DNA from 2 places in the Bacillus altitudinis genome. Region 1 is predicted to be linked to the other one. Evidence: riboswitches for the same ligand, from Rfam matches in the RefSeq annotation. Region 1 holds a riboswitch; the other holds the start of a gene.
The links. Region 1 has a riboswitch for glycine ahead of ID12_RS04375 (amino acid permease). Riboswitches for the same ligand answer to the same signal wherever they lie in the genome.
Positions count from the first base shown of each region.

Region 2: linked by a shared signal. The riboswitch ahead of gcvT (glycine cleavage system aminomethyltransferase GcvT) and the one ahead of ID12_RS04375 (amino acid permease) in region 1 are both predicted to bind glycine.

Region 1 covers NZ_CP009108.1:870,546-874,982, reverse strand. The annotation lists gene ID12_RS04385 (MFS transporter) at 1-269, opposite strand, end outside; gene ID12_RS04380 (LacI family DNA-binding transcriptional regulator) at 918-1,934, opposite strand; glycine riboswitch at 2,211-2,290, shown strand; gene ID12_RS04375 (amino acid permease) at 2,453-3,799, shown strand; gene ID12_RS04370 (DUF3169 family protein) at 3,847-4,437, opposite strand, start outside.
Region 2 covers NZ_CP009108.1:3,152,875-3,157,311, reverse strand. The annotation lists gene ID12_RS15880 (DEAD/DEAH box helicase) at 1-1,413, opposite strand, end outside; glycine riboswitch at 1,664-1,771, shown strand; glycine riboswitch at 1,775-1,870, shown strand; gene gcvT (glycine cleavage system aminomethyltransferase GcvT) at 1,975-3,072, shown strand; gene gcvPA (aminomethyl-transferring glycine dehydrogenase subunit GcvPA) at 3,089-4,435, shown strand; gene gcvPB (aminomethyl-transferring glycine dehydrogenase subunit GcvPB) at 4,428-4,437, shown strand, end outside.

The DNA of each region.
Region 1 (4,437 bases):
GGAATCCCAATTAAGAATAATAAGTAGAGAAAGTTACCTGTAATAATGACAGGTTTTCGCCCCCAGCTGTCTGCCAGCCGGCCAGAGAAAAAGAGAGCAATTAATTTACCGATACCGATTGCTGATACAAGCAAGCTGATTTTTGGAATATCTACATGGTAGCGTTCAGATAAGCTTTCCATGTTTGATGCCACAATAATATTGATCATGCCTAGCATGAAATAGTTTAAGTACATGCCAAGTGATGATTTAATGTATGGATTTTTCATGTTCCCACTCCTATATTTGAAACCCTGTTCGGGCCAAATTCTTGTTACCCTTTGTTATTTCCTTAAACGTAAATAATATTAAGTCCATCACAACACCCCTTGTGTGATTGATGAAAAAATAATGAATATTCATCTGTTCTTCAAATAAGTACATCGTTCTACTAAATAATTAAAAATAAAAACAGTTATCATAAGTTGATGGACTTCCTCGATTTGATCAGAATCAAAAGATCCATCTTTAACTGTAGTTGATATCATAAATAACGATATGTTCACAAAAGGTATAACGATATACTAAAAGAAGCAACGAGATAAATATACTCCTGTGTATAAAATGTGTCAAGTTTATGACTTTGTGATTTAAAAAAAGAAAAATGTAATAAAGAAATAGTTGACTTGCTCAATAAAAAAAGGAGAATCGCTTTGCAATTCTCCTTTCAGCGTGTAGACAAACCCTCGCATTCTTTGTCAGTCCTGCGCTCCGGTGCTCACGAATGTCAAATTCGCTCTGCTCCGGTGCTCGTCCTTCCTAGACTGCAAAGGTTTTCTATCACGCTGAAAAGAAGACAAAGGGCTAAAATAAAGTTCATTTTAGCCCTTTGTCAACAATCTGAAAGGAGAATCGCTTTGCAATTCTCCTTTTCATGATCATGTCGAGGTTTCTCGAATATGAAGTTGAGGCTTTAATATCAATCGCTGCAGTTCTTCATCCTGCTCGTTCATTTTATGATACAAAAGGTTGGCTGCTTTGACTCCAATGGATCGTGGAAATGATGAGACTGTGGTGAGCGGCGGGTGATACATCTCCGCTTCAGGGATGTTATCGAACCCAACTACATCAATGTCTTCACCAGGCTTGATGTCACGCGCTGCCAATTCTTGAATCACCCCAAACGCCACTAAATCACTGAAGCAAAAAATAGCAGTAGGTGGTTCGGGAAGGTCAATCACTTGGGCAAGGGCTTCTTTCCCGCCTTCACGGGTAGGCACCATATCGATAATAAGAGATTCATCCATCGTCAGGTCCTCATCATCATGGGCTCTTTTGAACCCTTTCATCCGTTCAATCCAAGTCGAGGAGGATTTGATTCCACCTAAGAAAGCGATGCGGCGATGCCCTTTTTGAAGAAGATGACGGACCGCCATCCAAGTGCCTTGTTCATAATCAACACCGACATAATCACAATGGACATCTGCTAATTCACGATTTGCCAATACTTTTGGCGTGCGAATGTTGTTTAATTGTTTGACCGTTCGTGTCGAACTTTTCGATGCTGGATTTAAGATGATTCCACCCACTCGGTGCTCTACCATTGTGGAGATGAGCCGCTCCTGCTTATCCACACTATCAAAGGTTGTCCCAAGTAAAACGGTATAGCCAAGTGACTCAAGGGTGGTTTGCACACCGATTAAAAATTCAGAAATAAAGGTGTTTGAAATATCCGTGACGATCACACCCACAATATTTGAACTTTTCGACCGCATATTGGCAGCGACGCGATCGTACACGTATCCCAAATCCTCCATGGATTGCAGCACTTTTTTCCGGGTGGCTTCAGAGATCCTAGGGTTGTTGCGAACAACGAGTGAGGCCGTTGAAGTCGATACACCGGCATGCCGAGCGACTTCTTGTAATGTCACACGCTGTTTGTTCATTTTTTTCATTTGTCTTCACCAACTTCATTGGATTGCCTAACTATGGTTCATCATCAAGATGGATGTCTCCACCAAACGAGCCGAACATTCTTTGTTTCATTATACCTTAATCAAGGGGTGTTGATGAAGTGATGTCATATCAGCTTCAGATAAGGAGGAAACAACATCTTAAAAGATTACCATTGACAGCTTTCTTTTAGAGGCGTAAAATATAAAATTATTCAGAAATAGCAACATTTAAAGTAAATATCGAAGGCTATGATTGCTGTGGGTCACACTATGGCAGGAGCAGCTTCTGGAGAGACCGCATGTATGTGCGGCGCCGAAGGGTTCACAATCTCAGGCAAAAGGACAGAAGAGTACGAAATATTGTATTTGTGATGCATGGATCATACTGTGTATTGCTTTTCTCTATTTTGCTATTCTTTTATGACCGTGAGATTGGAGCGCATCCAATCTCTTTTTTTATGGACTTTTTGTGAGTTTATTATTTCAGTATAGGATCGTGTCGTAGGAGGGTGTTGAAATTGGCACAACAAGAGTTAAAGCGAGATTTATCAAACCGTCATGTTCAATTAATTGCCATTGGCGGAACGATTGGAACGGGGCTGTTTTTAGGGTCTGGAAAGGCTATTCAATTGGCAGGACCATCGATCATTTTTGCGTACTTAATTGTCGGAATGGCCATCTTTTTTGTCATGAGGGCACTTGGAGAATTGCTCTTATCTAAGGCGGGCTATCAATCTTTAACGGATATAGCAGAGGATTATCTTGGACCATGGGCTTCCTTTGTGACAGGATGGACGTATTGGTTTTGCTGGATTATGACAGCGATGGCAGATGTTATTGCGGTCGGGGTGTATGTGCAGTATTGGTTTGATATTCCGCAGTGGATTCCTGCTATTATTTGTTTATTGATTTTGCTAGGATTTAATTTATTAACGGTGAAGCTTTTTGGAGAAATGGAATTTTGGTTTGCACTTATTAAAGTGATTACGATATTACTGTTGATTGGCGTTGGAATTGTCCTGTTAATCATTGGTTTTCAAACAGATGCAGGGCCCGTGACGGTAACGAATCTGTGGTCACACGGAGGATTCTTTCCAAATGGTGTGACAGGCTTCTTATTGTCATTCCAGATGGTGATTTTTGCGTATGTGGGCGTGGAACTTGTCGGTGTGTCAGCAGCAGAAACAGCGAATCCGCAAAAAAATATCCCGTCTGCGATTAATAAAATTCCATTAAGAATTCTCTTTTTCTATGTAGGTGCGATTTTTGTATTACTATGCATCAACCCATGGACAGAACTCAGTGCATCAGAAAGTCCTTTTGTGAAAACCTTTGGACTCATTGGGATACCAGTAGCGGCGGGACTCATCAACTTTGTCGTCCTGACATCTGCGGCGTCTGCTTGTAATAGCGGTATGTTCTCAACGAGCCGAATTTTGTATAATCTCAGTCATCAAAAACAAGGACCGGCATCTTTTGGCCGTCTAAATAAGCATGCTGTTCCAAGTAATGCCCTGTTTGTGTCGACGATTGTGGTGTCAGTAGGGGCTCTTTTAAGCAAGCTGATTCCTGAACAAGCCTTTGGTATTGTGACAACGATCAGTGCCATTTGTTTCATTTGGGTATGGAGTATTATTTTAATATGCCATCTGAAATATAAGAAAACACGTCCTGAACTGCATAAGGCGTCTACCTTTAAAACACCATTTACACCTTTTGTGAATATAGCGGTTCTTGTGCTCTTTGCTGCCATTCTTGTCATCATGCTTTTCGCTGATGCAACACGTCCAGCCCTGTTATTGACACCCGTATGGTTTGGGTTTCTATTTTTGATTTATGCACGAAAGAAACGCCGTTCAGCATAATGAACGAAAAAAGCACAGCCTTTTTAAATGGCTGTGCTTTTGCTTATTTAACGATTTCGAATCTTCAACATATAGTATGCATTAAGAATGATTAGAACAAGTCCAACGACGATGATAGAGAAGAGCTGAGAGTGATTGGCGCCAAGAGAATAGACAATCAAAATAAACATGGCACCAGTCAATAAAATATTCATCATTTGAAAAGTGTGAAAAAGCCCATCGAGCATCACATGCTTTTCGCCTTCATCAGAAATGGCGAGCAGTTTTTTGCCATAATCTTTATCAGTTGGACTAGGTAGGTGACGATTAGGATAGACGAGCTTTAGGACAGAGATCGATACATAAGAAAGAATGACGGTGATCAAAAATAAGGCAGCATTTGCGAGAATCAGCCAGAGTGGCTGCTCGGTTACGATGGAAATTCCAATTGCAATAATCGATAAAATGGTACTCACCGTATTAGCTAACGTTACATCAGTAAAGGTTCGGTACTGTTTTACCTCTAGTTCATCTTCCTCATCACCAGATACTGAAAGAGAGACTCTTTTCTTCATGCGTGAAATGCCTGAAAAACAATAAATGATGAATAGAACTGTCAAGCCAGTGATGACAAGAGTCGCTTCAAATGCAGCTTGCAG
Region 2 (4,437 bases), 1.4 Mb from region 1:
GTAAATGTGGACATCCCGCTCTTGACCGAGCCGGTGAATACGTCCAATTCTTTGTTCCAAGCGCATTGGGTTCCACGGAAGGTCGTAGTTGATGATTTGGTTGCAAAACTGAAGGTTGATCCCCTCGCCGCCTGCTTCTGTCGCGATGAGCACTTTCGCCCGCTCTCTAAATAAATCTTTCATCCAGTCTTTTTTACTCCGTTTAAACCCGCCTCGAAAAGGAACCGAACTGATGCCGTTTTGCTGGAGAAACCATTGTAAATAAATTTGTGTCGCACGGTATTCAGTGAAGATAATGACTTTTTCATTTAATTGCTGAATGAGTTTAACGACTTCAAGTGCTTTAGAATTTTGTTCTACCTGGTTGATTTTCTCCATGATGTGCATCATCGCAGAAGCGCCTAGAATGTGTTTTTCCTCTTCTTGCATTTTTTTAATGGTCATATAGACGGCCTCACGGCTCGAACAGCATTCTCGTTCTAAGGTCATAATTGAAAACATGTGCTTCGTATAGGAAGGGTTTTCTTTTAACTTGCAAATTTCATCATATAGTGCTTGTTCTGTTGGGGAGAAATCAATAGAAATTGTCTTCACATGACGCTTTGACCACTCGATGCCAGTGTCTTGTCTCCGGTTCCGAATCATGACTTTATTGACTAACTGTTTTAGCCGGTCATGGTCTTCAAGTTGAAGGTCTTTTTTGGCAAAGAGGTCTTTAAATTGTGTTTCATTACCTAAATGGCCTGGCTTCAACAGAGAGACGAGATTAAAAATTTCTCCTATCCGATTTTGGATAGGTGTGGCTGTGAGCAGTAGGCAGAACTTTTTATTCAAATTTCTCACAAACTCATAGTTTTTCGTTTTATTGTTTTTCAGTTTGTGTGCTTCATCAATAATGACCATATCGTAGGAGATGGATAAGATCGTGTCTCGATGCGGCTGTCTTTTGGCTGTATCAATTGAGGAAACCACAACATCGCACTGCTCCCACACATAGCTCTTCTTTTGCTCGACAGCATCTATGTAAAATTTCGTCCGCAGTTCTTGTACCCATTGAGACACAAGGGAGGCGGGTACGAGAATGAGAATCTTTTTGGCAAGTCCGCGAATCATGTATTCTTTGATAATCAGTCCTGCTTCAACGGTTTTTCCAAGACCCACTTCATCTGCTAAAATGGCTTTCCCATTCATCTCTTCTACGACTCTTCTAGCGACTTCGAGCTGGTGTTTTAAAGGAGTAAATGCAGGCAGGTGCGCAGGTGCTTGCAGTCCTTCAAATGAATCAATGGCTGTCACTTTTTGTACCTGTGCTGCTAAACGGTACATATCCCAATTCGCCCAGGGACCGTCTGCTGTAAGCCGCTTTTGAAATTCACTTGCCCATTTTTGATCAAAGATCGTTTGAATATTCAATGTGACCGCCTGCCTTTCTGGTAGAGTGATGATAAAATCGTTCTGTTTTTAAACGCTTCATTTTTTGATAGCGATTTAAAAGATGTTATATATCAATAAAAGCGAACGATAATGAATGATTATTTTGAAAATGTTAATGATTTTTCTGTTGCTCTTCATCCATTTCTAATGGTAGGATGTTGGTAAGTGATCTAGAGAATAAGTCACCCATTTTGATAGTATGTCCAATAAAGGTGAAGAATATGAGCGGATGATGGTATGGGGAGAGACCTAGCGGTTATTTTGCACTGACAGGCGCCGAAGGAGCAAGCTGAATTGGTTCAGTGAATCTCTCAGGCAAAAGTACTCTTACCGGACGCAACTCTGGAGAGTGTTTGCGCAGCGATTTTTAGCAAACCACCAAAGGGGAAAACGCACAATGATGTTGTGCTGTAAACTTTCAGGTGCAAGGACAGAGACTTCTTTTTGATAAAAGGGAGCGCTCTGTCCTTTTTTGCTGTGATTTTTTTCTGAAAATTCAGCTTGTAATGTGCACTGTAAGAAAAAAGGGGGAAACGATTGATGTTGAAACGAACACCGCTTTTTCATGCGTATGAAACGTTTGGCGCAAAAACCATTGACTTCGGGGGCTGGGAATTACCTGTCCAATTTTCTTCCATTAAAGAAGAACATGAAGCTGTTCGAACAAAAGCAGGGCTGTTTGACGTGTCTCACATGGGTGAGGTGGAAGTCACAGGTCAGGGAGCTCTTCCTTTTTTACAAAGGTTATTAACCAATGATCTGTCAAAGCTGACAGACGGTAAGGCACTATATACAGCCATGTGTTATGAAGATGGCGGAACGGTGGATGATCTGCTCGTCTACCAAAAAGAAAAGAACAACTATTTGCTTGTGATCAATGCTTCAAATATTGAAAAAGATGTGGATTGGCTGCTGAAACATCAAGGTGAGGAAGACGTTTCGATTAAAAATGTCTCTGATCAAACCGCCTTGTTAGCCCTTCAAGGACCTCTTGCTGCTGACATCATCAAAGATGTTGCGGATGAAGAGGTAACGTCATTGAAGCCATTTACGTTTTTATCAAAAGCAATCATTGCGCAAAAAGAGGTGCTTGTATCAAGAACCGGCTACACAGGAGAAGATGGCTTTGAAATCTACTGCCAGTCAGAAGATGCTGTTCACCTTTGGACCGCTTTATTAGAAGCCGGACAGCCGAAAGGACTGATTCCATGTGGACTCGGTGCACGTGACACCTTAAGATTTGAAGCAAGACTTCCGCTTTATGGCCAAGAGCTCACGAAGGATATTTCTCCTTTAGAAGGCGGCATTGGTTTTGCTGTTAAAACGGATAAAGAAGCAGATTTTATCGGAAAAGATGCACTTAAAAAACAAAAAGAAGAAGGACCGAAGCGAAAGCTTGTCGGGATTGAAATGATAGATAAGGGGATTCCGCGGACAGACTATCCAGTCTTCTCAGGAGATAAGCAGATTGGTGTAGTCACAACCGGTACACAATCTCCAACATTAAAGAAAAATATTGGGCTTGCCTTGATTGAAACATCAGAGGCGCAGCTTGGGACAGAAGTGGAAGTGCAAGTTCGTAAAAAACGTCTAAAAGCCAAAATCGTCGCCACACCATTTTATAAAAGAGCCAAATAACGAGGAGGAATAGAGGATGAAGCACAGGTATTTGCCGCAAACAGAGCAAGATCAAAAAGAAATGCTGGATGTCATCGGTGTTCAGTCAATTGATGAGCTTTTCTCAGATATCCCAGAGAAAGTCAGATTCAAAGGTGCGTACAACATTAAAGAAGCCGCATCAGAAACAGAGCTAGTGCGGGAATTGTCTCGTCTTGCTGCAAAAAATAAAGATACAGTGGCTTATGCCTCGTTTTTAGGTGCTGGTGTGTATGATCATTACCAGCCTGTGATTGTCGATCATGTGATTTCACGTTCTGAATTTTATACAGCGTACACACCTTATCAGCCTGAAATTTCTCAAGGTGAATTGCAAGCAATCTTTGAATTTCAAACAATGATTGCTGAGCTGACCGGTATGGATCTTGCCAACTCCTCGATGTATGATGGCGGAACGGCATTAGCTGAAGCGGCGATGCTGGCTGCAGGACATACAAAAAAGAAAAAGATTGTGGTATCTGAGACGGTTCATCCTGAATCAAGAGCGGTGCTGAAAACATATGCGAAAGGACAGCATATTGAAGTCGTCGAGGTACCTGCGCGAAAAGGTCAGACCGATCTAGCTGCATTAGAAGAAGCCGTCTGCGACGAAACAGCAGCGGTCCTTGTACAATACCCAAACTTCTTCGGTGTTGTCGAACCGTTAAAAGACATTGAACCGATTGCACATAAAGGGAAAAGTCTGTTCATCGTCTCAAGTAACCCACTTGCACTTGGTTTACTGACACCACCAGGAAAGCTTGGGGCAGATATTGTCGTTGGTGATGCGCAGCCGTTTGGCATTCCAGCTGCATTTGGCGGACCTCATTGTGGATATTTCGCTGTGACGAAAAAATTAATGCGGAAAGTGCCGGGGCGTTTAGTCGGGCAAACAGAAGACGAGAACGGTGTGCGAGGATTTGTGCTGACCCTTCAAGCGCGCGAGCAGCATATCCGAAGAGACAAAGCGACTTCAAATATTTGTTCAAACCAAGCATTAAATGCGTTAGCCGCTTCTGTTGCGATGACGGCGCTTGGGAAAACAGGTATCAAAGACATTGCCTATCAAAACGTACAAAAGGCCCATTATGCCAAGACGCAGGCAGAAAAACATGGGTTACAGGCTGAAATAGAGGGCGCTCATTTTAATGAATTTGTGTTGAAACTGAATGAACCTGTGAAAGAAGCGAATGAGCGATTGCTTGAAAAAGGAATCATCGGTGGATATGACTTGGGACGGGATTATCCAGAGCTTCAGCAGCATATGCTCGTCGCTGTGACAGAACTAAGAACAAAAGAAGAAATTGATACGTTCATCAAGGAATTGGGGGATCGTCATGAATAAAC